4 regions of the Pseudomonas sp. Ost2 genome follow, and region 1 is predicted to be linked to each of the others. Evidence: predicted binding sites of a transcription regulator. Region 1 holds the regulator's gene; each other region holds the start of a gene.
What was found. The regulator FliA, encoded in region 1, starts transcription of late flagellar genes. The targets are predictions, from matches to a motif close to CTAAAGTTTNNNNNNNNNNNGCCGNTAA.
Positions count from the first base shown of each region.

Region 2: KI243_RS27035 (methyl-accepting chemotaxis protein) is a predicted target of FliA. The motif match lies at 4,770-4,797, and genes of this name have one in related genera.
Region 3: motA (flagellar motor stator protein MotA) is a predicted target of FliA. The motif match lies at 4,098-4,125, and genes of this name have one in related genera.
Region 4: KI243_RS03880 (methyl-accepting chemotaxis protein) is a predicted target of FliA. The motif match lies at 5,856-5,883, and genes of this name have one in related genera.

Region 1 covers NZ_AP021904.1:5,366,239-5,373,907, forward strand. Annotated here, with positions in the region: gene KI243_RS23475 (chemotaxis response regulator protein-glutamate methylesterase) at 1-317, opposite strand, end outside; gene KI243_RS23480 (chemotaxis protein CheA) at 370-2,652, opposite strand; gene KI243_RS23485 (protein phosphatase CheZ) at 2,667-3,455, opposite strand; gene KI243_RS23490 (chemotaxis response regulator CheY) at 3,478-3,849, opposite strand; gene fliA (RNA polymerase sigma factor FliA) at 4,024-4,764, opposite strand; gene fleN (flagellar synthesis regulator FleN) at 4,761-5,594, opposite strand; gene flhF (flagellar biosynthesis protein FlhF) at 5,716-7,044, opposite strand; gene flhA (flagellar biosynthesis protein FlhA) at 7,056-7,669, opposite strand, start outside.
Region 2 covers NZ_AP021904.1:6,117,364-6,125,032, reverse strand. Annotated here, with positions in the region: gene KI243_RS27055 (TauD/TfdA family dioxygenase) at 3-761, shown strand; gene KI243_RS27050 (diiron oxygenase) at 837-1,805, shown strand; gene KI243_RS27045 (N-acyl homoserine lactonase family protein) at 1,819-2,640, shown strand; gene KI243_RS27040 (PLP-dependent aminotransferase family protein) at 2,694-4,127, opposite strand; gene KI243_RS27035 (methyl-accepting chemotaxis protein) at 4,866-6,491, shown strand; gene KI243_RS27030 (DedA family protein) at 6,456-7,067, opposite strand; gene KI243_RS27025 (AraC family transcriptional regulator) at 7,189-7,669, opposite strand, start outside.
Region 3 covers NZ_AP021904.1:601,533-609,201, forward strand. Annotated here, with positions in the region: gene KI243_RS02620 (molecular chaperone) at 1-525, opposite strand, end outside; gene asd (archaetidylserine decarboxylase) at 703-1,566, opposite strand; gene KI243_RS02630 (rhodanese-like domain-containing protein) at 1,585-2,400, opposite strand; gene KI243_RS02635 (HDOD domain-containing protein) at 2,444-3,982, opposite strand; gene motA (flagellar motor stator protein MotA) at 4,193-5,044, shown strand; gene motB (flagellar motor protein MotB) at 5,048-6,088, shown strand; gene rsgA (small ribosomal subunit biogenesis GTPase RsgA) at 6,165-7,196, opposite strand; gene orn (oligoribonuclease) at 7,307-7,669, shown strand, end outside.
Region 4 covers NZ_AP021904.1:894,147-901,815, reverse strand. Annotated here, with positions in the region: gene KI243_RS03905 (hypothetical protein) at 1-758, shown strand, start outside; gene KI243_RS03900 (DUF1428 domain-containing protein) at 920-1,273, shown strand; gene KI243_RS03895 (gamma-glutamyltransferase family protein) at 1,395-3,236, shown strand; gene KI243_RS03890 (phospholipid carrier-dependent glycosyltransferase) at 3,346-4,800, shown strand; gene KI243_RS03885 (histidine phosphatase family protein) at 4,870-5,544, opposite strand; gene KI243_RS03880 (methyl-accepting chemotaxis protein) at 5,973-7,669, shown strand, end outside.

The DNA.
Region 1 (7,669 bases):
TTCGGCAGGAAGTCCACGGCCCCGGCATCCAGCGCGTCGAGGGTGACCCGCGCGCCTTCATGGGTCAGGGACGAGAACATCAGAACCGGAGTCGGACAGCGCTGCATGATATGCCGCACCGCCGTGATGCCATCCATCATCGGCATCTCGTAGTCCATGGTGATCACGTCCGGCTTGAGCGCCTGGGCCTGATCGATGGCTTCTTTACCGTTGGTCGCCGTGCCGACAACCTGGATGCTCGGATCCGCCGAAAGAATTTCCGAGACGCGGCGGCGGAAAAACCCCGAATCATCCACCACCAGGACCTTGACTACCATAAACACTCCGTTAGGTACGGCGGCGGACTCATGCACCGCCGCCGAACCAGAATCAAATACGCCGTGCGGCGTAACGCTTGAGCATGCTCGGCACATCGAGAATCAGCGCGATGCGACCGTCACCGGTGATGGTGGCGCCCGACATGCCCGGGGTTCCCTGCAGCATTTTGCCCAGCGGCTTGATGACCACTTCTTCCTGGCCGACCAGTTGATCGACGACGAAGCCGATCCGCTGCGTGCCCACCGAAAGGATCACCACATGGCCTTCGCGCTGCTCTTCGTGAGCGGCAGAGCTGACCAGCCAGCGCTTGAGGTAGAACAGCGGCAGGGCCTTGTCCCGCACGATCACCACTTCCTGGCCGTCGACCACGTTGGTGCGCGACAGGTCGAGGTGGAAGATCTCGTTGACGTTGACCAGCGGGAACGCAAAGGCCTGGTTGCCGAGCATGACCATCAGGGTCGGCATGATCGCCAGGGTCAACGGGACCTTGATGACGATCTTCGAGCCCTTGCCCTTGGTCGAGTAGATATTGATGGTGCCGTTGAGCTGGGCGATCTTGGTCTTCACCACGTCCATGCCCACGCCACGACCGGACACGTCGGAAATCTCGGTCTTGGTCGAGAAGCCCGGGGCGAAGATCAGGTTGAAGCAGTCGGTCTCGCTGAGACGGTCAGCCGCATCCTTGTCCATCAGGCCTTTCTTCACGGCGATGCCGCGCAGCACATCGGCGTCCATGCCCTTGCCGTCATCGGAGATCGACAGCAGGATGTGGTCGCCTTCCTGTTCCGCCGAGAGCACGACCCGACCGCTGCGGGGCTTGCCCATGGCTTCGCGATCGGCCGGCTCTTCGATACCGTGGTCGACCGAGTTGCGCACCAGGTGGACCAGCGGGTCGGCCAGGGCCTCGACAAGGTTCTTGTCGAGGTCGGTCTCTTCACCCACCAGTTCCAGGTTGATCTCTTTCTTCAACTGCCGGGCCAGGTCGCGAACCAGGCGCGGGAAGCGGCCGAAGACTTTCTTGATCGGCTGCATGCGGGTCTTCATCACCGCGGTCTGCAGGTCGGCAGTCACCACGTCGAGGTTGGACACCGCCTTGGACATGGCTTCGTCGCCGCTGTTGAGGCCCAGGCGCACCAGACGGTTACGCACCAGCACCAACTCGCCGACCATGTTCATGATCTCGTCGAGGCGTGCGGTATCGACCCGTACGGTGGTCTCGGCTTCACTGGCTGGCTTTTCCGCCGCCGCTGCCGCCGGAGCCCGCGCGGGGGCAGGCGCAGCAGCAGCAGCAGCAGCGGGCGCAGGCGCTGGCTTGGCCGGCTCGGCCTTGGCTTCCACCTTGGCCGCAGGCGCCGCAGCCGGCTTGGCGGCGGCCGCTGCCGGTGCTGCCACAGCCGCCGTGGTGCCACCCGCCACTTCGGAGAACTTGCCCTTGCCGTGCAACTCGTCGAGCAGGGATTCGAACTCGTGGTCGGTGATCAGGTCGCTGCCCGCTGCCGCCGCGCTATCCGGGGCTTTCGCCGCCGGCGCGGAAGCCGCTGCCGCGTCGAGGGCGTCGACCTTGAACGAACCCTTGCCATGCAACTGGTCGAGCAGGGCTTCGAATTCGTCGTCGGTGATATCGGAGCTTTCCGCCGTCGAGGCCGGTGCGGCCGCCGCGCTCGCCGCTGCGGCGGCTTCGGCGGCAATAGCCTCGGGGGCGAACTGGCCCTTGCCGTGCAACTGATCGAGCAACGACTCGAACTCGGCGTCGGTGATCTCGTCGCTACCCGCTTCGGCGGCGACCGGGGCTGGCGCCGCGGGCGCCTGTGCCTGTTCCTTGACCGCGTTGAGCGAGTCGAGGAGCAGTTCGAATTCATTGTCGGTGATGTCGCCGGAATCGCTTTCGGCGACCGGCTCGACGACCGCTTCCTCCACCACGGCAGCCGGTGCTTCACCAGCAGCGGCCGGCTCCGCCAGGCGCGCCAGGGCGGCCAGCAGTTCCGGGGTGGCCGCGGTGATCGGGCTGCGTTCGCGGACTTCGCCGAACATGCCGTTGACCGCGTCCAGCGCTTCCAGGACCACGTCCATCAGTTCCGAGTCGACGCGACGCTCACCCTTGCGCAGGATGTCGAACACGTTCTCGGCGATGTGACAGCACTCCACCAGCTCGTTGAGCTGGAGGAAGCCGGCGCCCCCTTTTACAGTGTGAAAACCGCGAAAAATGGCATTGAGCAGATCCGCGTCATCCGGGCGGCTTTCCAGCTCGACCAGTTGCTCGGACAGTTGCTCAAGAATCTCGCCGGCCTCAACCAGGAAATCCTGAAGGATCTCTTCATCGGCGCCGAAGCTCATGTGTATGGGTGCTCCTAGAATCCAAGGCTGGAAAGCAAATCGTCGACATCGTCCTGACCGGACATAACGTCTTCACGTTTATCGGCATGAATCTGCGGACCTTCACCCTTTGCCATCTGTTTTTGTGGATCTTTTTCCGCGAGGATGGCTTCGCGGTCATGTTCGATACCCGCAAAACGATCCACCTGGCTGGCCATCAGCACCAGTTTGAGCAGATTGCTTTCGACTTCGGTGACCATCTGCGTGACGCGCTTGATCACCTGGCCGGTAAGGTCCTGGTAATCCTGGGCCAGCAGGATGTCGTTGAGATCGCTCGATACCGCACGGGTCTCCTGCTCGCTGCGCGAAAGGAAACCGTCGACCCGCCGGGCCAGTGCGCGAAACTCTTCGGCACCGACTTCACGCCGCATGAAGCGACCCCAGTCGGCGCTCAGGGCCTTGGCTTCCTCGTTCAGGCCACTGACCCGCGGGGTCGCGCTCTCCACCAGGTCCATGGTGCGATTGGCCGCCGCCTCGGTCAGCCTGACCACATAGGACAGGCGCTCGGTGGCGTCGGTGATCTGCGAAACTTCCTCGGCTTGCGGCATGGTCGGGTCAATCTGGAAATTGACGATCGCACTGTGCAGCTCGCGGGTCAGCTTGCCGACTTCCAGATACAGGCCGCGGTCACGGGTCTGGTTCAGCTCATGGATCATTTGCACCGCATCGCCGAAACGGCCTTTTTCAAGGCTGTCGACCAGTTCACGGGCATGTTTTTTCAGGGTCGATTCAAAATCGCCCAGTGAAGATTCGTTGTGCTCCATAGCGCCCCCGTGGCGGACTTCATCAACCGATGCGTTCGAAGATCTTTTCGATCTTCTCTTTCAGCGCCTGGGCCGTGAATGGTTTGACCACATAGCCGTTGACGCCGGCCTGGGCGGCTTCGATGATCTGCTCGCGCTTGGCTTCGGCCGTGACCATCAGGACCGGCAGGTGCTTGAGCTTTTCATCGGCACGCACGTGGCGCAGCAGGTCGATGCCGGTCATGCCGGGCATGTTCCAGTCGGTGACCAGAAAGTCGATGCTACCGCTGTTGAGGACCGGAATGGCGGTAGTACCGTCATCGGCCTCGACCGTGTTGGTGAACCCGAGGTCACGCAACAGGTTCTTGATGATCCGCCGCATCGTTGAGAAGTCATCAACAATGAGGATTTTCATGTTCTTGTTCAATTCGACCTCCAAGCAGTCTTAAACGCGTTTCAGCACCTGAACGCGCTGTTCAATCAATTCGGCACAACACTCGACTACTGCATGGAAACCACAACCGGCCGAGCCGCCGACACACCGTCAAACGCTGCATCGGTCTCGTTCGCAGTGTCCCCACACTGCCTGTCAACGCGCTCGCCACTCTCCCAAACGCCCCCGCAAGCGGGCCGCGCACTGGCTGTGTAACTGGCTGACTCGCGATTCGCTGACCCCCAGTACCTCACCGATTTCCTTGAGGTTCAGCTCCTCGTCGTAGTACAGCGCCAAGACCAGTCGCTCACGCTCCGGCAAATTGGCAATCGCATCCGCCAGCGCCGCCTGGAAGCGTTCATCCTCCAGATCGCGTGACGGCTCGAGATGAGCACTCGCGCCATCCTCGTGCAGCCCTTCATGCTCGCCGTCCTGCAACAGGTCGTCGAAACTGAACAATCGGCTGCCCAGGGTATCGTTCAAAATCCCGTAATAATCATCGAGACTCAATTGGAGTTCGGCTGCAACCTCGTGATCTTTAGCGTCACGACCGGTTTTCGCTTCAATTGCCCTGATTGCGTCACTGACCATACGGGTATTGCGGTGTACCGAACGGGGTGCCCAGTCGCCCTTGCGGACCTCATCGAGCATCGCGCCGCGAATCCGGATACCGGCATAGGTCTCGAAACTCGCACCTTTGCTGGAGTCATACTTGGTCGAGACTTCCAGCAGGCCGATCATGCCCGCCTGGATCAGGTCCTCGACCTGCACACTGGCCGGCAGCCGCGCCAGCAAGTGATAGGCGATCCGCTTGACCAGAGGCGCATAACGCTCGATCAACTCATACTGGCTGTCACGCGACGACTTGGAATACATGCGATAGCCACTGGCAGTCATAGCACTGGTCCCGCACTCGTCTGATGCACCAGACGTTCGACGAAGAACTCCAGGTGCCCGCGTGGGTTGGCGGGCAACGGCCAGGTGTCGACCTTCTGGGCAATGGCCTTGAACGCCAGGGCGCATTTCGAACGAGGGAACGCTTCGTAGACCGCGCGCTGCTTCTGCACGGCCTTGCGTACGCATTCATCGTAGGGAACGGCACCGACGTATTGTAGGGCTACATCGAGGAAGCGATCCGTGACCTTGGTCAACTTGGCGAACAGATTGCGACCTTCCTGGGGGCTCTGGGCCATGTTGGCCAGCACGCGGAAACGGTTCATGCCGTAGTCGCGGTTGAGCAGCTTGATCAGGGCATAGGCGTCAGTGATCGAGGTCGGCTCGTCGCAGACCACCAGCAGGACTTCCTGGGCCGCGCGGACAAAACTGACTACCGAGTCACCAATACCCGCAGCGGTGTCGATCACCAGCACATCGAGGTTGTCGCCAATATCGCTGAACGCCTGGATCAGGCCGGCATGCTGGGCCGGGCTCAGGTGGACCATGCTCTGGGTGCCGGAGGCGGCCGGCACGATACGGATCCCGCCCGGCCCCTGCAACAGCACATCACGCAACTCACAGCGCCCCTCGACCACGTCGGCCAGGGTGCGTTTGGGGGTCAGCCCCAGCAGGACGTCGACATTCGCCAGCCCCAGGTCGGCGTCCAGCAGCATGACCCGCCGGCCAAGCTCAGCCAGCGCCAGGGACAAGTTCACTGACACGTTAGTCTTCCCGACGCCACCCTTGCCGCCGGTCACCGCGATCACCTGTACGGGATGCATGCTGCCCATGTTCTCTTCTTACCTTGTCTTGCTTAGACGGAAGGCCACATAACTGGCTGCGCGTTCCCGGAGGGAACTAATGCCTGGCAGACCATCGATGTAGGTGCATTGCAACGTCTTCATGATTACCTCAACCCACTCGTTTGGACGGGCTGTGGTAGATGTCAGCGAACATATCGGCCATGGCCTCTTCGCTGGGTTCTTCCTGCATTTGCACACTGACTGCGCGGCTCACCAGCTGGTGGCGGCGCGGCAAATGCAGATCGTCCGGAATCCTTGGACCATCGGTCAGATAGGCCACCGGCAATTCGTGGCTGATGGCCAGGCTCAGCACTTCGCCGAGACTCGCCGTTTCATCCAGTTTAGTCAGGATGCAGCCAGCCAGCCCGCAGCGCTTGTAGCTGTGGTAGGCGGCGGTCAACACCTGTTTCTGGCTGGTCGTGGCCAGGACCAGGTAATTCTTGGCCTTGATCCCGCGTCCGGCCAGGCTTTCCAGTTGCATGCGCAGCGCCGGGTCGCTGGCCTGCAGGCCGGCGGTATCGATCAGCACGACGCGCTTGCGCAGCAGCGGATCGAGGGCTTGCGCCAGGGACTGGCCCGGGTCGACGTGGGTCACGGGTACGTTGAGGATCCGCCCCAGGGTCTTGAGCTGTTCCTGGGCACCGATACGGAAGCTGTCCATGCTGACCAGGGCGATGTTCTGCGCACCGTACTTGAGCACGTAGCGCGCCGCCAGCTTGGCCAGCGTGGTGGTCTTGCCCATGCCGGCCGGACCGACCATGGCTATGACCCCGCCCTCTTCCAAGGGTTCGATCTCGGGAGTGACGATCATCCGGGCCAGGTGCGCCAGCAGCATACGCCAGGCCTGACGCGGCTCTTCGATGCCGGTGATCAGTGCCAGCAGGTCGCGCGACAGCGGGCCGGACAGGCCGACACGCTGCAGGCGGCGCCAGAGGTTGGCCTGCGCCGGCTGGCTGCCTTGCAACTGGTTCCAGGCCAGGGAGCCGAGCTGGACTTCCAGCAGCTCGCGCAGGCCGTTGAGCTCGAAACGCATCGAATCGAAGACCCGCTGGTCCACCGCCGGGGCCGCCGCGACAGGCGCCGGGGCCGGGCGACGCGGCTCGTCGAAAGTCGGTTCGATCAGCGGCTCGGCAGCGGTCAGCGGCAGGCCGGCGAACAACTGGCGATTGGTGGTCGCATCGCTCTCGCCCTCGCTGCGCAGGCTCAGTTCGGCCTGGGCGGTGACGATCCGCGACTGGGTCTTGCGCAGCTCGTCCTCGAGCTCCATGTTCGGTACACGCGGCGCCAGGGCCGAGAGCTTGTAGTCCAGGGCAGCCGTCAGCTCGACACCGCCCGCGATGCGGCGGTTGCCGATGATGGCCGCGTCCGAGCCCAGCTCATCACGAACCAGCTTCATGGCCTGACGCATATCGGCGGCGAAAAAACGCTTAACTTGCATAACCCACTACCTCAGCCGTTGGGCCCTACTGTCGCAACGATGGTGACTTGCTTGTTGTCCGGAATTTCCTGGTAGGCCAAGACATGCAGACTTGGTACCGCCAGGCGTCCGAACCGCGAAAGCATCGCGCGAACCGGACCGGCCACCAGCAGGATCACCGGCTGCCCTTGCATCTCTTGGCGCTGGGCGGCGTCGATCAGTGAACGCTGGAGTTTTTCGGCCATGCTCGGTTCCAGGAGAACCCCCTCTTCCGAGCCTTGTCCGGCCTTCTGCAGACTATTGAGCAATATTTGTTCCAACCTTGGTTCCAAGGTGATCACAGGCAGCTCGGAGTCAAGCCCTACAATGCTTTGGACGATTGCGCGAGACAAGCCGACACGCACTGCCGCCACCAGAGCGGCAGTATCTTGACTCTTGGCGGCATTGTTTGCGATGGCTTCGGCAATGCTGCGGATATCGCGTACCGGCACGTGTTCGGCCAGCAGGCACTGCAGCACCTTGAGCAGGTGCGACAGGGAAATGATGCCCGGCACCAGCTCTTCGGCCAGCTTCGGCGAGCCCTTGGCCAGCAGTTGCATGAGCTGCTGGACTTCTTCGTGGCCGATCAGCTCGCTGGAGTGCTTGT
Region 2 (7,669 bases), 750 kb from region 1:
TCATGTTGGAAGAAACCGCTGTAAACGACCCTGCCGTGGTTGCGCGGCACGGCCTGAGCCACCACCATCGCGAACTGGCCGAACAGGGCTGGACCCTGTTGCAGCCGGGCGAACTCAGTACCGACCTGTATGAGACACTGGCGCCGTTCGGCCGGGTGATCCCGCAGTTCAACGGCCTGGATACCTTCGACGTCACCCTGAAGCCGGGCTTCGACGACCTGCCGTACTCCCAGAGCATGAACGGCATCGGTCCCCACACCGAGGCGCCGGTCTATGACCCGCCGCCGCGCTACCTGGTGCTGCACTGCCATCGCCAGGCGACCTGCGGTGGCGGGCATACGCAACTGGCCGACGGTCTGGCCTTCCTCAAGACCCTGCCGGCGGACCTGCGGGCGTGGATCGAGGACAATCCCGTCGCGTTCAACGCCACGGCCAAGCCCGGTGAAACCACCCGCCGCGTGCTGGAGGAGTACATCTTCAAGCCCGCGGCCGACGGCGACATCTTCCGCTTCAGCTACAACCAGTTCCACTACGGCGATGTGAATCCGTCCGTGGAGGACCTGGGTGCGCCCGAAGGCCGTAACAGCGGCACGCCCCTGGGGCGTATCGCGGCATTGGGCGAGCAGTTCTTCCTGGAGCACTGCACGCCGTTGCTGATCCCCGATGGCTGCGTGTTGATCTGGGACAACTGGCGCCTGATGCATGCCCGCAGCCAGTACCGCGACCCCCAGCGGCACCTGACCCGCTACTGGCTCGCCTGACGCCCGAATGCGTCCCGCGGCTTCCCCCTTTGCACCCGCGCACGGACTCCGTGCGCGTCCTACAGGTATCACGTCATGCAACAAGCCATTGTCATCGCCAAGGTCGACCACAAGCTGGTCGTGCAACTCAACAAGGCCTGGACCAAGCGGGCGACCGTCTGCGCCGGCGATAAATTCCCGCTGACCGACGAGTTCGACCCGAGCAAGCCGGATTATCCGATTGCCATGGTCCCATTCTTCCATCATCCGAAGTTCCAGGCGCTGAGCGAGGAACTGAAAAGTGCCGTGCTGACCTGGGGCTGGATCGGCTATAACCTGCGTACCGTCACCGCCGAGGAGTGCGTGGTCAATCCGGCCCTGAGCGTCATCGCCAACCAGTACCTGGGCAAGGACGACTGGCACTTTCGCGAAGCCATGCAGCAGACCCTGATCGACGAGCACTACCACACGCTCATGCACCTGCGGGCGATCCAGCGCAGCAAGGCCGACCGCAACCTCGAACAGGACCTCGACCTGCCGCCTTCCGTCACCTACCTGCGCCTGCAGGCGCTGTGCGCGCAACTGCCCCATGCCTGGCAACGGGACCTGGCCGCGATCACCTTTGCGGTGGTCGCCGAGATCAGCGTCAACGCCTACCTGGACATGCTCGCCGACGACCAGAGCATCCAGCCGCAGAACCGCCGGGTCGCCGAGCTGCACAACCGTGACGAATACGCCCACAGCAAGGTGCTCGCCGAGGTGGCGAAAGTGATGTACGAACATATGGACGCCGAGAAGCGCCGTTTCTTCGTACAGACCTTGCCCGAGGCGCTCAATGCCTTTGTCGCCCAGGACTATTCGATGTGGGAGGCGATCCTGACGCAGCTCGGCGTGGCCGATGTCGACGTGATCATCGGCGACACCCGCGAGGCCAGCCGTGGCAGCGCGATCATGCGTGACTATAGCGGCCTGTATCGACTGGCCGAGGACCTGGGCATCACCGCCGACATGGACTTCGACTTCAGTTCCACCGTCAAGGCGGCGCCTGCCGCGCAACCGGCCTGAGGAGAGCAGTCGCATGTCGAATCCATCGCTGTCCCCGGTCTATGAAGTCTTCGCCATCCGCGTCGGCGCCAACTCCCAGCGTACCGCGCGGGAGAACTTTCTCTACGACGCCTGCTGCGGTGATCCCAATGCGCCGATGCCGCTGGATTACTACTTCTGGGTGATCCGCAACGACCAGCACGTGGTGGTCGTGGACACCTGTTTCCAGCCGGCCACGGCCGATCGCCGCAATCGTGAGATGTACCGTTTGCCGGAGGAGTCGTTGCAGCAACTGGGTATCGATCCGGCCCGGGTCGAAACGCTGATCCTGACGCACCTGCACTGGGATCATGCCGGCAACCTGGGGTTGTTTCCCAAGGCCGTGATTCACCTGCAGGAGGAAGAGCTGCGTTTCTGCACCGGGCCGAAGATGACCCACCATACGATCAACAAGACCTACGAAGTGGACGATGTGATGTCGGCGATCCCGCCGCTGTTCGAAGGGCGCCTGCGCCTGCATCGCGGCACCGTGGAGATCGTGCCGGGCGTGACGATCCACGCGGTGGGTGGTCACACGCCGGGCAGCCAGGTGGTGCGCGTGCGGACCCAGCGTGGCTGGGTGGTACTGGCTTCCGACGCGGCGCACCTGTGGGCCAATATCCGTTTGCGCAGCCCGTTCCCGATTCTCGATGACATGGCCCAGACCCTCGAAGCCTTCGCGACCATCGACGGCCTGGTGGATGGCGAGGACCATGTCATTCCGGGACACGACCCGCTGATTGCCCAACGCTTCCCCCATTGGCAGAACGACCCGCACATCATCTGCCTGCACGAGCATCCGGTAGACCGGATGTAAGGGATGCCGGGAAGGTCTGCGGGTGACCGGGAGACCTCTCCGGCACACCGCGTTCAGCCTTGTCGCGCAATCAGGCGCCCCAGGGTGGCCACTGCATTTTCAATGCGCGGTGAATAAGGCGTTCCACAGCCGATGCGGATGAAGTGATCGAAGCTTCGCGAGTTGGAGAAGATCATTCCAGGCGATATGTAGATCCCTTGCTGCAACGCCTGGTGGAACAGCTCCAGGGACGAATGGCCCTGGGGCAACTCCACCCACAGCAGGGTGCCGCCCTTGGGGTTGGTGATCTGCGTGCCCGCCGGGAAGTATTGCGCGATCGCCGCGCTCATCTGTTTTCTCTGCATCGTCAACTGCCCGCGCAGCCTGCGCAGGTAACGCTCATAGGACGGTGTTTTCATAAAGGCATCCACCGCCAGCTGCGGCAACATTTCGCAGTTGCGCGACTGGGTGTGCTTGAGCATCTCGACCCGGTCGTGCCATTTGCCGGCGGCGATCCAGCCCAGGCGCAGGCCGGGAGCGAGCGTCTTGTTCAGGGACGCGCAATAGATCAGGTTGTCGTTGCGGTCCCAGCTTTTCAGGGCCGACAACGGCTGCTCGGTATCCGCCAGGTCGGAGTAGGTATCGTCCTCGATCAGCACCGTGTCGTAGTCCGAGCACAGTTGCACCAGCAACGCCTTGTGCGCATCGGGCATCACGCTGCCCAGGGGATTGTGCAGGTTGGGAATGACGATCAGCGCCTTGATCCGCTCCGAACCCTGGAGCAACTGTTCGAGGGCGAACAGGTTGATCCCGGTCTTGGCCGTGGTGGGCACTTCCAGTACCCGCAGGCTCAGGCTTTCGAGAATCTGCAGGAGTCCGTAGAACGTCGGTGACTCCACCGCGACGATATCCCCCGGCTGGGTCACGGCACGCAGGGCCAGGTTGATGGCTTCCGTGGCCCCGTTGGTGATGACGATCTTGTCGGCGGTGACGCTGATCTTCGAGCCCAGCGCCCGGCGGGCCAGCAAGTCGCGCAACGGGCGGGCGCCGCAGGCCGGGGACGGACTGCCGATCAATTGCGGGTCCTGGCGCAGGGCCTTGATCATATGGTCCTGGAGTACCTTGAGCGGGTAGATCTGCGCACCGCAGTAGGCACTGGCGAGGTTGACCTGGATCGAAGCCTGCTGGCTGGCCTTGACGACTGCCGAGACCTGCTCGTGGATACCGACATAGTGGCTGGTATCCAGGGGCAGCAGTGGTTCGCTGTCGGCGGCCAGCGCAATGGGCCTGGCGGGTTGGCGAATGAAGTTTCCGGAGCGGGGACGGGCTTCCAGGACACCGTAGTCTTCCAGCTGGCGACAGATCTGGACGGCGGTGGAGAGACTGATGGCGTGTTTTTCCATCATCAGGCGAATGGATGGGAAACGCTCACCGGTTTTCAGGGTTCCTGCCTGAATCGCGTTGAGGTAGTGATTGGCGAGTTGGCGGTAGAGAGGAGGCGAGTTCATATTGACCATCGAAATCGCATCACTGAAGTCATGACTGTAAGGCGAACGGCGTATTTGCAGGCGGACCCGTGATGCAGGAAGGTGGGGGGAGGTTCTTGGCACACAACCGTGGGGCATCACCTATCCATGGGGCTACCCTCCTGGTCAGGTACGCGGGGAGTTTCTGCGGGGCCGCGTGGCGTCGCAGTCTCCGGGGACTTTACAAGCTGGCAGGCCATCAGGCGTGATGGCCCGTCTCCGACCCGATGATCACCTGTTGTTGGGCCGAGCGGGGGATGGGCGTCAGCCGGTTGGCCGTGGCTTGTGCGCGGGCCGGTGGGGATATGGCGAAAGGCTTACAGACGGACACCGAGATCTCCTCTGTTGCGCCTTTGCCGCGGGGCTTAATCTTTACCCATCGCTGCTGCGCAAGGATGTGCACAGAGTCATGGAAGATTGGCCCAGGCCAGGACGGTCGACGACAGGATGTCGTAATGGTCAACAAAAAACCCGCTTCGGCGGGTTTTTTGTGGCCGATGGAAAAGCAATGTTTCACTTAATCCCCGCGCACCCTGGTCTCAAGAGCCTGGCCCCAAGATCGAGTTGGCCTTGCAGCACAATAGCTCATTGATGGCACACGGCCTTGTTTTTCCCGACAGCGTGTTCAAGTTGTCATACAACTTGCCGATAGCCTGCCAGTCGTCGGTGCCTGTGCCGACGCCGTTCCTCTTCGGATCCCTACAAGAAAAGGCTGCCGTCATGTTTCTTCGTCAATTGAATATCGCGCCCCGCGCAGCGCTCGGGTTTGCCCTGATTGCCTTGCTGGTGGCCTTGCTCGGGGTGTTCGCCCTGGAGAAGATGTCGAGTATCCGCGACAGCGAAGTGGCGGTTGAAACCCAATGGCTGCCGAGTATTCGAGGCGGTGACGAGATTCGCGAGATCATGCTGCGCATCCGCACCATCTCCCTGCGCATGGCCCTCGATCCGGATCCGAAGAACGTTGCCGTGTACCGCGGCCAGATGGACACGCGGGACAAGGAACTGAGCGACAAGATCAATGCCTACGACAAGCTGGTCACCACGCCGGAAGCCAAGGTGTTGTATGACCAGTTCAAGTCGACCTTCGCCGCTTACCGTTCCGGTATCGCCCAGTCGTTCACCCTGGCGGAACAGGGGCGACGGGATGAGTTGATCAAGCTGCTGCTGGTGGACATGAAAACCGTGGTCGATGGTTCGGGCAAGCAGCTCACCGACCTGGCAGACCTGTTCAGCAAGCAGGTTGCGGCCGAGAGCCTGAAATCCGAGGCGTATTACACGGGGTCGCGGATGATCGTCAGCCTGTTTATCGTGCTGGCGGCCCTGGCCACCGTGGTCCTGGCGATGCTGCTGACCCGCAGTATCGTCAAGCCGTTGGGCGAGGCCCTGAGCGCCGCGCAGAACGTGGCGCGTGGCGACCTGACCCAGACCATCGAAGCCCGTGGCAACGATGAAGTGAGCCGCCTGCTCGAAGCCCTGGCGACCATGCAACAGACCCTGCGCAACACCTTGCAGGGTATCAGCGGTTCCGCGGCGCAACTGGCGACGGCGGCAGACGAGTTGAACGCGGTGACCCTCGGCAGCACCCGCGATATGCAGCAACAGAACAACGAAATCGAGCAGGCGGCCACCGCCGTCACCGAAATGACTACCGCCGTGGAGGAGGTCGCGCGCAATGCCGTGTCCACTTCCGAGGCCACCCGTGAGTCCAGCGACTCGGCGCGGCTGGGCCAGGAGCGGGTCGGCGAAACGGTCGAGGCGATCAACGCCCTGGCCGGTGAAGTGGCGCATACCGGGGAGCTGGTGCAGTCACTGGCCGCCCGGTCCCAGGACATCGGCAAGGTGCTCGATGTGATCCGGGCGATTGCCGAACAGACCAACCTGCTGGCGCTCAACGCCGCCATCGAGGCAGCCCGTGCCGGCGAGAGCGGACGCGGCTTTGCCGTGGTGGCGGACGAAGTGCGTGCCCTGGCCCATCGCACCCAGCAATCGACCCAGGAAATCGAGCAGATGGTCCAGGGTATGCGCAACGGCTCGACCCAGGCCCTGGATTCGATGCAGGCCAGTTCCCGCCGCGCCGCCAGTACCCTGGTCCTGGCCGAACGGGCGGGCGACGCCTTGCAGACCATTACCAGCTCGGTGCACCAGATCCATGAGCGCAACCTGGTGATCGCCAGTGCCGCCGAGGAGCAGGCCCAGGTCGCCCGTGAAGTGGACCGCAACCTGGTGAATATCCGCGACCTGTCGCTGCGTTCGGCTACCGGCGCCGACCAGACCAGCGCCTCCAGCCACGAGCTGTCGCAGTTGGCCAATTCACTGCGGGGGATGGTGGGGCAGTTTCGCGTCTGACTGGCGGGCCTTGCGCTGGCTCCGCAGGTGCCGGATCAGCGCGATGCCCGCCATCAGCAGCACCACGCCGATGACGATGGGCAGGCGGTAGGGCTTGAGGTTGCCGAGCATCTGTTCCAGGAATTCGCCGGCCCAGTAGCCGCCGGAGGCGAAGAGGCTGGCCCAGACCACCGCGCCGAGCAGGTTGATCAGACTGAAGCGCAGCGGCGACAGGCCGCTGGCGCCGATCACCAGCGGGCCCACCAGGCGCATGCCATACAGGAAACGCACGGAAAACACCGAGGCCAGCGGATAGCGCGCGATCAGCCCGGTGACCCGGTCGATTGCCGCCTGCTGGCGATGCAGGTGCGGCAACAGGCGGGCGCCGAAATAACGCCCGGTCCAGAACAGCAACTGATCGCCGAGCATGCCGCCCAGGCTGGCCCAGAAGATCACCGGCATCAGCTGCAATACCTGTTGATGGGCCGCCATGCCACCGAGGATCAGGATGCTTTCACCCTCCAGCAGGCAACCGATGAAGATGGCCCAGTAGCCGTAGGTGGCGAGCAGGTAGGTGAAGTCGATGTGTTCGAACATGGGCGGCTGTTGATCCTTGTCGCGGTCGCTGGTTTGCCTTGCCGGGGGCGAGGCGCCTGTTGGGTCTGATCGACCCGGTGGGCGAAAGTGCCTGCCGGAATGCCCTGGCGGCGGTTTTTATTCAGGCTGACTGGCGTGCCAGCCATTCCCGCGGGCTTTCGCCGATCTTGCGACGAAACGCCCGGGCCAACGCCGACGGGCTTTCGTAACCGACCTCATCGGCGATCAGCGCAATCGGCCGGCCTTCGCGCAGGCGCTTCTGCGCCAGGCTCACGCGCCAGCTCAGGACATAGTCTGCCGGAGTCTGGCCGACCACCTTGTGAAAATGCGCGGCGAAACTGGCCCGCGACATGTTCGACTCCAGCGCCAGTTCGGCCACGGTCCAGGGCCGCTCGGGCCGGTTGTGCATCATGGTCATGGCCCGTGCCAGGCGCAGGTCGGCCAGACCCGACATCATCCCGGTGGTCATGCTGTGGTAGGCCATCATGTGACGCAGGAACTGGATCACCATCAGCTCGAACAGGCGGTTCATCACCGCTTCCCGGCCACAGTGCTCGGCGAAGGCCTCGTCGAACAGCCACTCCAGCGTGCCCTCGAGCATG
Region 3 (7,669 bases), 2.6 Mb from region 1:
CAGCTGGTACAACTGGTGGACTTCGAACCACAGGCTTTCCGGCACGGGGCAATACAGCTGGCTGGCGCGGATCAGCGGACCGTTCAGGCAATGCAGGGCCCGCTGGATGCCGATGGTCATCAGGGCCGTGCGGTCCTTGCTGAAGCGCGAGGCGACGCGCATCGCGATCTGCTTGTAACCGATGGCCAGGTGATTCTGCAGGGCCTGGCAGAGGTTGGCGACCTTGCGCGGGCGCTCATCGAGGACGATGGACTGATTGAGGAAGTGCCGCTCCAGGTGCTTGCAGACGTAATACACCTCGGGGCGCATCAGTTCGAGCAACTGCAGGCGGTTTTCGCTGGGGGTGAGCAACTGGTTGAGTTCGCCCAGGCCCTGATACAGCAGGCGCGCGGTTTCTCCGAGATTGGCTTTCGGCAGTTCGGCGATCCAACGCTTCAGATCGCGCGGTGTTCCATCGCAGAAGGACAAGCTCAACTGCGTGGGCGTTGGCGCGCGCAACAACAGGTGAGGACTCGGATTACTCATGTAGCGGGCCAGCTCCAGCAAAGAAACAACAGGCGCCATCCATGGGCGGGGTGACAAAAAATTGATGGCAATATAATGCCACGACTCTAGCAGCTATACGGAAAGGGCGCAGCCCTGTCGGTCGGATCAGGCTGCGACTCTTTGTCCGGCGGGTGAAGTCTCAGGATAGCCCGCGACTCAGGCTTCCCGGGGCAGGCCCAAACCCTGGCCCATGGTCACCGGTGAACCGGCCACCAGGCCTTCAGCCCATTTTACCTGCTCGGGACCAAACAGCACGATGGCCGTGGAACCCAATTTGAAACGGCCCAACTCGGCGCCTTTTTCCAGGTGGATCGGCGCGCGGGCGGCTTCGTCGTAACGCACGCTCTTCAGCTCGCGCTTGGGCGGCGTCACCAGCCCGGCCCAGACGGTTTCGATCGAGGCGACGATCATCGCCCCGACCAGCACCACGGCCATCGGGCCGCGCTCGGTGTCGAACAGGCAGACCACGCGCTCGTTGCGGGCGAACAGCTCCGGGACGTTTTCGGCGGTGGTCTGGTTGACCGAGAAGATCCGCCCTGGCACGTAGACCATTTCCCGCAGGGTGCCGGCCAGCGGCATGTGCACCCGGTGGTAGTCCTTGGGCGACAGGTAGATCGTCGCGAAGTCACCGCCCATGAACGGCGCGGCGACCGCCGCATCTCCACCCAGCAGTTCGAGGACGCTGTAGCTGTGGCCCTTGGCCTGGAACACGCGGCCATGCTCGATAGGACCGAGCTGGCTGACGGCACCGTCGGCCGGGCAGAGGATTGCCCCCGGCGTCTGGTCCAGGGGGCGTGCGCCTTCTTTCAGGGCGCGGGTGAAGAAGGCATTGAAGTGCTCGTAGGCGGTCAGGTCTTCGACCAGCGCCTGGGACATGTCCACCTGGTAGCGCCTGGCGAACCAGGCGGTGAAGGCATTCTTGAACCAGCGCACGCGGCATTCGGCGATGCAGCCGGCCAGGCGCGACAGCAGGTGATGGGGCAGCAGGTACTGGCTGAGGATGAACAAACGCTTTTTCATCAAGGGTCCTTGGAAATCTCAAATCTCTACGGGGGTGTCGGGGTGGTTGCCCCATTCGCCCCAGGAGCCGGCATAACCTTTGACGCGCGGGTAACCGAGCGCCTTGGCCACCAGGTAGGTGAAGCCGGAGCGGTGATGGGTCTGGCAGTGGGTGATGACTTCTTTGTCCGGGGTGATGCCCAGGCTGTCGAGAATCTCCGGCATGTCCTTGCGGATCCGCAGGCTGCGGGCCTGGTCCATGCCGGCGGTCCATTCGAAATTCACGGCGCCGGGGATATGTCCGCCCTTGGCGGCGAGGACTTTTTCACCGGAGTACTCCAGCGGGCCACGGGCGTCCCAGATCGCCAGGTCGGCGGCGCCCAGGCGCGACTGCAGGTAGTCGCGGGTGGCGGTCGGTTCGTCGTGCAGCGTCAGGGCCACCGGGCCGCCGGCGGCCACCGGGGTCTCGGTGGACACCGGCAGGCTTTCGGCCAGCCATGACAGGAGGCCGCCGTCGAGGTAGTGGTAACGGCCGTGGCCGATGACATCCAGCAGCCAGATAAAGCGTCCGGCCCACCCGCCGCCTTCATCGTCATAGACCACGTAGACCGCATCCGGGTTGTGGCCCAGTTCGCCGAACAGCGCTTCGAGCGCGGCCTTCGGTGGCATCAATCCGGGCGCTGGCGGCTGGCCCAGCTGGGTGCGCTTGGGGTCGACGAAACGCGCGCCGGGAATATGCCCGGTGGCATAGCGGGCGCTGCTGGTCAGGTCCACCAGGATCAGCCCGGGCGTTTCGAGGCGCGGCAGCAGGTCGCTGGGCTCGATCACCAGCGGCAAGCCAGAGAAGTCAGGCATGTGAGGTCTCCTGGACGCAAAAGGGAGGATTGTAGCGCAAGCTTCAGGCGCTGCGGTTGGTAAAGGCTTGCAGCGCTTTCTCGATGCAGTGCGCGGTCTTGCCGAAGGCCTGCACGGTCATTTCCGAGAGCGGCCCGCCTTCCTGGTCGGCCATGATCAGCATGATCACCCGGCCATTGTTGCTCAACGAACGCAGCAGCAAGTGCTCGCCGGGGAACTGGGCCCGCAGGTTGCCGGGCAGGAGAGCGGAGAACTGGGCATTGTTGGCCGGCGTCAGGCGGATCTGCGCCGGCTGGCTCAGCAGGCGCTGCAAGACGGTGCTCTGGGCAACCTGGAAGATCAGGTTGGCGGCTTCCCTGGGCAGGCCGGCGATCTGGTTGACCCGCAATGCGCTATGGCTGCGGTCGGCCATCAGGATCATCACGCGGCGCATGCCGCAGGCCACCAGGGCGTCGCGAGCGACGGTGGTCAGGTGCATGGCATTGGTGAAGCGACCGGGCTCGGCCAGCAGCTGTGCGCAGTGTTTGCGCCAGGTGCCCAGCGCCTCGGCGGTGGGGGCCGGGGCCGGCAGCAGTCCGGCATGCACGCGGCGGACATGCCAGGGCCAGATCAGGGCTTCGGCCGGGTGCCAGAGGTCTTCCATCGAATGCTGGTTGGCACTCTGGGCCGCCTGCTGGTGGATCTGTTGCTGCAACTCATCCATCGGCTGTTGCAGGTAGAGGCTCGACAGCAGTTGCCAGCGCAGGCAGTGCGGGCTGTCCCAGGCCTGTTGCGCGGCCAGGGCCAGGCCGTTGGCCAGCAGCACGGTATTGGCGGGCTGGTTCAGCCAGCGGCGCAGAGCCGGATCGGCATCCAGCCGCTGTTGCTGGTGCAGCCGGTCATCGCTGTCGCGGGCGATATGCAGCACCCTGGCGAGGGTGCGCTGTTCGGTGAGCAGCAGTTGATAACCCTGGGTCACCCACACCGGCAGGCGCCAGACATCGGCCAGCCCCTGGCACAGCTCCAGCAGGCGGATGCCGAACAGTTCCCGTTCGACGGCGGCGGCCGGTTCGTGCTTGTGCAGCACCCGCAGCTCCCAGTTTTCGAGGAGCTTCGGATGGGTCAGTGCCAGAGGCCACAAGGGCGAGAGAAACAGCAGGCTGCCCCAGTGGATGTCCTGCCAGAGTCGCGCCAGGCGCGCGGCGAACAGGCCGTTGGCCTGCTGGCTGGCGTGCTGGCTGATCAACTGCAACTGTCGCAGGGCCACCGGGATTTCTTCCGGTGGTCGCGCCGGCAGGCGTTCGAGCAGTTCTTCGGTGCGCTTGAGGCCCAGGCGATTGATCGCCACCTCGAGGTTCTCGGCCGGCTCGGTCATGCTGCCGTGAGTGTGGTGGTTGGCTTCGCAGATCACGCTCAGCGCCAGCGCGGGGCTGTCCTGCATCAGCTCGGCGATATCGCGCAGCGAGCTGCGGTTGTCGCGGATGGCCCGGCAGACGCGGTCGTGACTGTCCTGGGGGACGGGTAAACGCACGCCTTGCAGCAGCTTGATCCAGCCCTGCAGCGTGTCGGGTTTCTGCGTGGAGACAGTCGTTTCGTTAGCCATATTCGAGCGCGGTCATCATCACTGTTAACAGGCCCGTAAAGGGCTGGGCAGGCGCTGCGCAATCGACCGGAGTTGCTGGCACATGGCCGGTTTTCTGGCTTTTCGCCTGAACTGGCTATAGTCTGGCGCAGATTCGCCGATAAGGAGAAGAAGAGATTTATTAACTTCCGAATATGACCTTGAACCCGACTCAGTAAGTGCTCTCTACCTATGGCTAAAATTATCGGCATCATCGTCGTATTCGCGAGCGTGCTCGGCGGGTACGTGCTTTCCCACGGCAAGATTGCCGCCCTGATCCAGCCCTTCGAGGTGATGATCATCGGTGGCGCGGCCTTCGGTGCGTTCCTGCAGGCCAACCCCGGCTACATGACCATGCACGTGGTCAAGAAATCCCTGGGCATGTTCAGTTCGCGCTTTACCCACACTTTCTATCTCGAGGTGCTGGGCCTGATCTACGAGATCCTCAACAAGAGCCGCCGCGAAGGCATGATGGCGATTGAAGGGGATATCGAAGACGCCGCCGCCAGCCCGATCTTCGCCAAGTACCCGGCCGTGCTCAAAGACGAGCGCATGACCGCCTACATCTGCGATTACCTGCGCATCATGTCCTCCGGCAACATGGCTCCCCATGAGCTGGAAGGCCTGTTCGACATGGAGCTGTTCTCCATGAAGGAAGAGCTGGAGCATCCGGCCCATGCGGTGACCGGCATCGCCGACGCCATGCCCGGCTTCGGTATCGTCGCGGCGGTACTGGGGATCGTGGTGACCATGGCTTCCCTGGGCGAAGGCGACCAGAAGTCCATCGGCCTGCACGTGGGGGCGGCCCTGGTAGGTACCTTCTTCGGTATTCTCGCCGCCTACGGTTTCTTCGGTCCCCTGGCGACTTCCCTGACCCACGACGCCAAGGAAGAGCTGAATATCTACGAAGCGATCAAGGCCTCCCTGGTGGCCTCGGCTTCGGGCATGCCGCCTTCGCTGGCGGTGGAGTTCGGGCGCAAGGTCCTGTATCCGAAGCACCGTCCCAGCTTCGCCGAGCTGGAACAAGCGGTTCGCGGTCGCTGAGTCATGGAAAACAATCAGCCGATCATTATCAAGCGCGTCAAGCGCTTTGCCGGCGGGCATCATGGTGGCGCCTGGAAAATCGCCTTCGCCGACTTCGCGACGGCGATGATGGCGTTCTTCCTGGTGCTGTGGTTGCTGTCTACGGCGACCCCGGAACAGAAGATCGCCATCGCCGGCTATTTCAAGGACCCGATCGGCTTCTCCGAGAGCGGCACGCCCTACATCATCGACCTGGGCGGTTCGCCGGTGCTGGCGCCGGACAAGACCCTCAATCCGGAAGTCAAATCCCAGCCGCAACCGGACAAGGTCACGGTCGACACCGACCAGGTCGAGAGCATGGCCGAACAGGTCGAGAAAGAGCGCCTGGAGTTGCTGCTGCAGGAGTTGCACAAGAAGGTCGACGAGAGCCCTGAGCTGCAGAAGTTCAAGGATCAGATCCAGTTCGAGATCACCCCGGACGGCCTGCGTATCCAGATCATGGACGCGGAAAACCGGCCGATGTTCGACTCCGGCAGTGCGCGCCTGAAGCCTTACTTCGAAGACATCCTGCTGGCCATGGCCGACACCATCAAGGCGGTGCCGAACAAGATCAGTATCAGCGGTCATACCGATGCCAAGCCGTACGCAGGCTCCGGTGACTTCGGTAACTGGGAACTGTCGGCCAACCGCGCCAACGCGGCCCGTCGGGCACTGGTGGCGGGGACCTATCCGGACACGCAAGTGGCGCGGGTGGTGGGTTATGCTTCGTCGTCGCTGTTCGACAAAGCCAACCCGTTCAACCCGGTCAACCGTCGCATCGATATCGTCGTGCTGACCAAGAAGGCGCAGAAGGCCATCGAGGGCGAACAGGGTGCCGATGACGACAAGCCCGCCCCGGTCCCGACTCCGGGCCAGGGCGCGCCGGGCGAAGTGCCGGCCGACCCGAATGCGTTGCCGGCGGACAAGCAGCCGCTGCCCGCCCATGAGGTGCGACAGCGCTTGAACATCTTCGAGGACGGTGTCTTGAAGATGGACGAACCGGGCAAGCCGAAGACCGGCTCATGAGCCGATAAACAACAAGGCCGCGATTATCGCGGCCTTGTTGTTTGGGTGGTGTTTCAGTCATTTGGGGCGACAGAGGTCAATAGCTGTCCTGCGGCAGGCTGGCGATGATCGAGCGGTAGCTGTTCATCCGCTGTTGCTGCACGCGGCCGTCTTCCAGGGCCTTGAGCAGCGCGCAGCCGGGCTCGCGATCATGCTTGCAGTCGCGGAAGCGGCAGGTGCCGATCAGGTCGTTGAACTCGATAAAACCCGCCTCGACGTCGGCACGGCTGACGTGTCCCAGGCCGAATTCGCGGATCCCCGGGGAGTCGATCAGTTCACCGCCGCCGGGGAAGTGGAACAGCCGCGCGGTGGTGGTGGTATGGGTGCCCTGACCGGACAGTTCGGAGAGCGGGCCGACGCGGGTGTCCACTTCGGGCAGCAGGCTGTTGACCAGCGAGGACTTGCCGACCCCGGACTGGCCGACAAACACGCTGATGCGCCCGTCCAGTTGTTGTTGCAACTGCTCCATGCCGTTGCCGTGATGGGCCGAGACTTCCAGCACCGGATAACCCAGCGTGCGATACACCGCCAGCAGTGCGTTCAGGGCCGGGGCATTCTGCTCGTCGATCAGGTCGAACTTGTTCAGCAGCAGCAACGGCCGGATGCCAGCATGCTCGGCCGCCACCAGGTAGCGGTCGATCAGGTTGGCATGGGGTTCGGGCAGCGGTGCGAAGACGATCACGATCATGTCGACGTTGGCGGCCACCGGCTTGAGCTGGCCACGGCTGTCCGGGCGCTTCAGTTCGGTGGTGCGCGGCAGTTGCGCGACGATCACGCCAATACCCTGGTTGCCGGCACGCCAGACCACCCGGTCGCCGGTCACCAGCGCCGGCAGGTTGGCCCGCAGATGGCAGCGGAATACCTGGCCCTTGAGCTCGCCTTCCAGTGCCTCGACTTCGACCTGCACGCCGAAGTGGGCGATCACCAGGCCCGTCTGCTCGGCGCCCAGGTCGCCGCCTTCCAGTGCCTCGACGGCCTGGGATTCGCGTTTGGCGGCGCGTGCGGCGCGTTCGCCCTGGATCTTTTCGATGCGCCAGTTCTGGCGGCGGTTGAGCTGGCGTTTGGCCATGGGTGTTCCGTGTCGTTGAATCGGCGGGGAGGGGCAAGCGGTCGCGAGTTTAGCACGCCCGGCAAGCGCGGCCTGCGCTAAACTGTGCGGCTACGCCGAGGAGCCAACCCATGCAAAACCCACAGAATCTGATCTGGATTGACCTGGAGATGACCGGCCTGAACCCGGACACCGACGTCATCATCGAAATGGCGACCATCGTCACCGACAGCAACCTCAACACCCTGGCCGAAGGCCCGGTGATCGCGATCCATCACAGCGATGAAGTGCTGGCCGGCATGGACGAGTGGAACACCCGTCAGCACGGCGGTTCGGGCCTGACCCAGCGCGTGCGCGAGAGCCGCATCAGCATGGCCGAGGCCGAGGCGCAGACCATCGCCTTCCTGGAACAGTGGGTGCCCAGGGGCAAGTCGCCGATCTGCGGCAACAGTATCTGCCAGGATCGCCGCTTTCTCGCCCGCCATATGAAGGCA
Region 4 (7,669 bases), 2.9 Mb from region 1:
CGGCGGATGTCAAAGCCAAGATCAGCACCGCCCTGGATGCGGTCCCCGACAGCAAGTACGACGGCATCGCCGAGCTGTTCGGCGACGGTGATGGCGCCAAGGCCGCCGCCGACAATGTCACCGACGGCCTGACCACTCACCTGGACGATGCCCTCTCGGCCGCCGGCGGCGCCAAGCTCAGCGCCTCGAAGGCCGCGAAGATCGCCGGTTCGGTGATCAAGGTGCTGGGCCCGGCCACGGATATCGTCGGCGGCTTTGCCGATATCGTGCTCGGTGCGTTCACCATCAAGAGCGGCGTGGAGACCAACGACCCGCTGTCCAAGGCGGCCGGCGGCCTGCAGGTCGCCGGCGGTGCCTTCGGCGCCTCGGCGGGGGTACTCGGCGCGGCGGCGCTGTTTGGCGCCGGTTCCGCGGCGGCGCTGACCGGCCCGTTCTTCCTGGTCGGCGTGGTGCTGGCGGTGGTCGGCGGGATCGTCGGCTACTTCGTCGACCACAACAAGAAACAGAAGGCTTCCGAGAAGGAAAACGACTGGTACCGCGAACTCGCCGGTGACGGGGTGCTGCAGGACAACTGGGCCGACAAGGTCGAATACGCCCACTACTCGATCCACCATTACGGCGGTCGCGAAGCACCGACCGACGACAGCCTGTTCCGCTTCCAGGACAGCGAATGGGAACACTTCGACCAGACCCCGCAGAAGGGCGGCTCGTCCAGCAACCGCCTGGATGACGACCTGCATGTGGACTACGGCGACTAGCGCAGGGGATCGCAGGTCCGGGCACTGGCACAACCGCCGGTCGGCCTGGCCGGCATCGAGTGAATGGCGGTGTCGATTCCGCCAGCAGCGGATCGACTAACCCACAGATCGACCGTTATCGGGTCGACCTCGATTCACTCACGCCAGTCAGGAGACTGATCATGTCCTATGTCGATGGTTTTGTAGCCGCCGTACCTACCGCCAACCGCGAGCGCTTTCGCCAGCATGCCGAAAGCGCCGCGGTCCTGTTCAAGGAGTTCGGCGCACTGAGCGTCGTCGAGTGCTGGGGCGATGATGTCCCGCCCGGCAAGCTGACTTCCTTCCCCCTGGCGGTCAAGCTCAAGGAAGACGAGACCGTGGTGTTTTCCTGGATCGTCTGGCCCTCGCGGGAAGTCCGCGACGCCGGGATGCAGAAAGTGATGAACGATCCCCGCCTGCAACCGGACGTCAACCCCATGCCGTTTGACGGCCAGCGGATGATCTTCGGCGGGTTCCGGATCATCGTCAGCGCCTGACGACAGTCCCACCGCTGTCGTCAGATGGCGGTGGGAACGCGGCACCCGCCGGCCCCCGTGTTGTTCCAGCCTCCCGGCACGCTCTATAGTGCCAGGCACGTCCAAGGCAGGAGCCTACGCAGTGCACTCCAGAATTTTCACCCGTCGCGTCTATCTTCGTACTCTTTCTTCCCTGGCCATCGCCCTTTCGCTTGCCTCCTGCAACGCACCGCCCGCCACGACCGCCACCGCCCTGCCCGATGCGCCGGAGATCGGCACGGGCTATCGCACCGGCATGGTCACCCAGCATGCGACCCGGCATATGGCCGCCGCCGCCAACCCGCTGGCGGCTGAAGCCGGACGGGAAATCCTGCGCCAGGGCGGCTCCGCCGTGGACGCCGCCATCGCGATGCAGGCCGTACTGACCCTGGTCGAACCCCAGGCCACCGGTATCGGCGGCGGCGCCTTCATCATGGTCTGGGACGGCCAGCGCGTACACGCCTATGACGGTCGCGAAACCGCGCCGGCCGGCGCGACCGAGAAACTGTTCCTCAACCCCGATGGAACGCCGATGGCATTTACCCAGGCCCAGATCGGCGGCCGCTCGGTGGGCACGCCCGGGGTGATGCGCGCCCTCGAACTGGCCCACCGCAACAATGGCCGGCTGCCCTGGGCCCAGCTGTTCGAGCCGGCGATCCGCCTGGCCGAGCAGGGTTTCCCGATTTCGCCGCGTCTGCACAAGCAGATCGCCGCCAGTTCGTTCCTGCCGAAATCCCCAGCCATGGCGGCCTATTTCCTCAACGCCGACGGCAGCCCGAAAGCCGTCGGCACGATCCTGAAGAATCCGCCCCTGGCGGCCGTGCTCAGGCGCATCGCCAATGAGGGCAGCGACGCCCTCTATAAAGGCCCGATCGCCCGGGAGATGGTCGCGGCGGTCAACGGCAGCGCCAACCCCGGCAGCCTGTCGCTGGCCGACCTGCAGGGCTACCAGGCCAAGGAACGCACGCCGATCTGTTCGGACTACAAGCGCTGGAAACTCTGCGGCATGCCGCCACCGTCCTCCGGCGCCATTGCCATCGCGCAGATCTTCGGCACCTTGCAGGCGCTGGAGGCCCGGGACAGGCAATGGGCGTTGCCAGCCCTGGCCCCGCAGAAAAGCGCATCGGCCGCCGGTCTCGAACCGCGTCCGCAAGCCGTGCACCTGATCGCCGAGGCCGAGCGCCTGGCCTATGCCGACCGTGGCCTGTACGTCGCCGACAGCGACTTTGTCCCGGTGCCGGTGGCCGGCCTGATCGATCCGACCTACCTCGCCCGACGCGCCGCACTGGTCGGCGAACGCAGCCTGGGCAAGGCCGAACCCGGCGTCCCCGCCGGACTCCAGGTCGCCCTCGCCCCGGACCGTTCGCCTCCGCGCATCTCCACCTCGCAGATCGTCGCGGTGGATGACCAGGGTGGCGCCGTGTCGATGACCACCACTGTGGAAAGCTCGTTCGGTTCGCACCTGATGGTCGAGGGTTTCATCCTCAACAACCAGTTGACCGACTTCTCGTTCATCCCCAGCGAAGACGGCAAGCCGGTGGCCAACCGTGTCGAGCCCGGCAAGCGCCCGCGCTCGTCGATGGCACCGACACTGGTGTTCGACCGCCAGGGTGGCGAGTTCCTCGGCACGGTCGGCTCCCCGGGCGGTTCGCAGATCATCGAGTATGTTGCCAAGACCCTGGTCGGCCTGCTGGACTGGAACCTCGACCCGCAGGCGGCGATCAACCTGCCCAACTTCGGCAGCCGCAATGGTCCCACCGAACTGGAGCAGGGCCTGTTCTCCCCGCGCTTGATCGATGCGCTCAAGCACCAGGGCCACGAGATCGGCGAGCTGGAGATGACCAGCGGCACCCAGGCGATCATGCGCGTGCGCGATGCGCGGGGCGCCAGTTCGTGGGCCGGTGGTGCCGATCCACGGCGCGAGGGCGCGGCGCTGGGGGATTGAACAAACCCGATCTTCCGCACAGTCGTTCACAATTTATTAAGAACTCCCTCCGTATAGTGACCGGTTATCTGGATGCCCTCGGGCTCAATTTCCTTTAGCCGGTATCACCATGCGAACAACACGCCCCGCTCTCCTGCTGTTCCTGCTTGGCTGTCTAGTGTTCTTCTTTGCCCTGGGCAACCATGAACTGCAGGGTTCCACCGAATCCCGGGTCGCCGGGATCGCCATGGAAATGCACCTGAACAACGACTGGGTCACCCCGCGCCTGCTGGGCGAGCCGTTCCTGGAGAAGCCGCCCCTGAGCCTGTGGCTGGACGCCAGCGCCATCCGCCTGTTTGGCGGCACGCCATTGGCGGTGCGGCTGGCCTCGGCCTTCGCCGGGCTGTTCACGGTGCTGGCGCTGTACGGGTTCATGCGCAAGATCGGCCGACCGACGCTACTGGCGTGGAGCGCCGCGGCGATGCTCGCGACCATGGCCAGCTACCTGGGCAATGCGCGCCAGGTCGGTGAGGACGCGATCCTCAGCCTGGGCGTGGCGTTGGCGCTGTTCGCCTTTTTCCATGCCGGCCGGCGACAGCAGGAACAGGCGGGAACCCTGGGCAACTGGCTGGTGTTCGTCGTTGGCATCGCCATCGCGACCCTCAGCAAGGGCGTGCTCGGGCTGGCGCTGCCGGGTATCGTGATTTTCGTCTACCTGGTCAGCGAGAGCCTGATCGACAAGCGCTTCACCTTCGGCAACTGGCTACGTCCGGCGGTGTTCACCCTGGTCGGGCTGATCCCGTTGCTGATCTGGCTGACCCTGCTCTACCGCCAGGACGGCCTGCAAGCGGTCGGTGAGGTGCTGTGGGCCAACAGCGTCGGCCGTTTCAGTGGTTCCTTCACTGCCGCCGGGCACTACGAGCCGTTCTATTACTACTTCACCAAGCTGCCGGAAGCCTTCCTGCCCTGGAACCTGCTGGTCTACCTGGGCCTCTGGCATTTGCGCAAGGAGCTGGTGCGCCACCGCCACCTGCTGTTCGCCAGCGTCTGGATCCTGACCCAGTTCACCCTGCTGACCCTGGCCTCGAGCAAGCGCATGGTCTACATGGTGTCCATGGCACCGGCCGCGGCCATCATCGCCGCCGAATACAGCGGGGTGATCCTCGACTGGCTGCGCCGCCGTTCCGCTGGCTCGGCGCTCAGCCGCGGCCTGGTCGAGTACCGCCGCCCCCTGGCGACGGGACTGCTGGCCGTCGTGGTCTGCGCTTACCTGGTGGTCGCCTGGCGGGCACCTCTCGCCGACCGCACCACTTCCTTCAAGCCGGTGACCGACCAGGTCATCGCCCTGCAGTCCGGCGGCAAGCAGGTGGCGCTGTATCAACCGGACGAACGCCTCGCCTCGACGGTCTTCTATACCGGGCGCCAGCAGCAGGTGGTCCAGACCCAGGCCGAGCTGGATGCCTTCCTGGCAGCCTCGCCGGACAACGTGGCCGTGGCCCAGAACCAGGAGCCGGACGCGTCGCACACGATCCTGGCGACCGTCACCATCGGCGGCAAGCGCACCTACTACTTCTACACCCGCTGAAGCGAACGCCAGGCATAAAAAAACGGCGCCCCTTGGGCGCCGTTTTTTATTGGATCGGGTCGCGACCACTCACGGCTTGAACACCTGCGGCCAATCCGAAGCTTCGATAAAGCCCATCACTCGCGGGGCTTCGCTCGTCGAGTTTTCCGTGATGAACAAGGCGGCGCCATAACCGAGGGAAGGCATGGAGAGCTTCATCGACTGCTCCAGGGCATTCATGCACTCGCTGTGGGTGACCAGGATCAGGTTGCGCCCTGGCACCTTGAAGCGGCGCACATCGCGCAGCATGGTCTTGCGGCAGTTGAACAGCCAGTCCTGCGTGCTGCTGGCCTGGTTGAACATATAGAATGAGCTCTGCACCGCCCGGGTCAACGGACTGTTGTAGATATCCGCCCTGGCCAGTCCGAGCTTTTCAAAGCGGGCGCCAAGGCCCACCGCCACATCGCGCGCGCGATCGGTGATACCGTCCTGGCCGTCCAGGCAAGGCGCCTTGGAACGATCGCAGCGCTCGACATGGCGCACCAGCACGACCATCTCGCCCTTGGCCCAACCGGCAGTCAACGCCGCCGCGCTGCTGGCACCGTGACGGGCAAGATCGGTAATGGTCGCCGGGCGCAGGATGAACAGCGTCAGGGGAATGACAAATAACGCGGAAAGCAGCACAACCAGGGTATTTTTATATTTGGCGAAACGGCTCAGTTCGAACGAACGCCTGATCCCGCTATACGTCAGTCTTGATTCCACGTTGAGGTGGCCCCCACGGCAAACGCTGGTTGAGTAAACGATGTCGGTGACCCTACAGGGCAAAAATGACAGCCGAGCATCGGGCGTCACTGCCACTGGAGAAACCGCTCGAATACCGCGCTGCACCGATCCGAACGCAGAGACTAGGTCCGCAGAAGTCGCCCTCTGGTGAAAGGAATGTGAAAAATTCCTTAAGCCCGCGGTGCGGTTTCCCGCCGGCAAAAACACCGCCACGAGCCCGGGATCCGGGCACAGCGGAGATTCGCCATCTCGCACTACACTTCGTGAAACAACAGCTCACGAGAAAAACCTTTCAGCTATCGGCCCTGCCGCCGATACAGCCCCTACGGACAAATTCAGCTGGCACCAAGAACAACACCTTCCAGCCACCCGACGAGCAAGCAACACAACGTTCCTGGAGGAATTCAATGAATAGCTGGTTTGGAAATATCAGCGTCAACCTGAAACTGGGCCTGGGCTTCGGCCTGGTTCTGGTGCTTACCACCATCCTGGCCCTGACCGGCTGGACCAGCCTGGGCGGCCTGATCGACCGTAGCAACTGGATGAGCGACATCACCCAGCTCAATGCCTCGCTGACCAAACTGCGCGTAGCCCGCTTGCAGTACATGCTCACCAACGGCGACGAGACCGCCGCACAGAACGTGCAGGTCAACCTCGATGCCTTTATCGCCCAGCAGCAGAAGCTGATCGGCAGCTTCAAGAGCCCGGAAAACCTCAAGCTGCTCAATGAGCAGGCGACGATCATCAGCAACTACCAGCAGTCGCTGAACAAGATGCGCGACGCCTATCGCACCGCTGCCGGCGCTCGCCAGACCATGGGCGACAATGCCGAGGTCATTCAGAAACTGATCTCCACGATCCACGACAACGTCCTGAACATGGCACCGGGCGACGAGGGACGCTTCGAGCGTTTCCAGGCCATCACCCACGCCAAGGAACAGTTCCAGCTGACGCGCTACGAAGTGCGTGGCTATACCGGCAACAGTAACCCGGATACCGAACAGAAGGCTGTCAACCAGCTGAATGAAGCGATTGCCGGCCTGAAACAACTCCAGCAGCAATTCAACAGCAGCCAGCAGAACGAGCTGCAAAAACTGGAGACGGCCCTGGGCAACTACCGCGTCGCCGTGCAGGCCTATAAAACGGCGAACAGTGCCGCCATCCAGGCCCGCAAGGAAATGACCGACCAGGGCAATGACATCGTCGCCCGCAGCGACGATCTCTATCAGATCCAGCTGGACCGTCGTGACAGCGAAAGCGCCCGGGCCCGCAGCCTGCAACTGGGCAGCACCCTGCTCGCCCTGCTGTTCGGCATCCTGGCCGCCGTGGTCATCACCCGCCAGATCACCCGGCCGATCCGCGAGACCCTCGGGGTGGTGGAACGCATCGCCTCCGGCGACCTGACGCAGAACCTGGTCGTCACCCGCCGTGACGAACTGGGCGTGCTGCAACAGGGCATCCAGCGCATGGGCAGCACCTTGCGCGACCTGATCAGCGGCATTCGCGACGGCGTTACCCAGATCGCCAGCGCCGCCGAAGAGCTGTCGGCCGTGACCGAGCAGACCAGCGCCGGGGTCAACAGCCAGAAGATCGAAACCGACCAGGTCGCCACGGCCATGCACGAAATGACCGCCACCGTGCAGGAAGTCGCGCGCAATGCCGAAGAAGCCTCTCTCGCGGCCGCCGCGGCGGATGGCGAAGCCCGTGAAGGCGATCGGGTGGTCGGCGAAGCCATCGCCCAGATCGAACGCCTCGCCACCGAGGTGGTGCGTTCGACCGAAGCCATGACCGTGCTGCAACAGGAAAGCGACAAGATCGGCAGCGTCATGGACGTGATCAAGGCCGTAGCCGAGCAGACCAACCTGCTGGCGCTCAACGCCGCCATCGAAGCGGCCCGAGCCGGTGAAGCCGGGCGTGGTTTTGCCGTGGTGGCCGACGAAGTGCGTGGCCTGGCCCAGCGCACGCAGAAGTCCACCGAAGAAATCGAGGGCCTGGTGGCGGCCCTGCAGAACGGCACCCAGCAAGTGGCGACCGTGATGAACAACAGCCGCAGCCTCACCGACAGCAGCGTCGAACTGACGCGCAAGGCAGGCACCTCACTGGA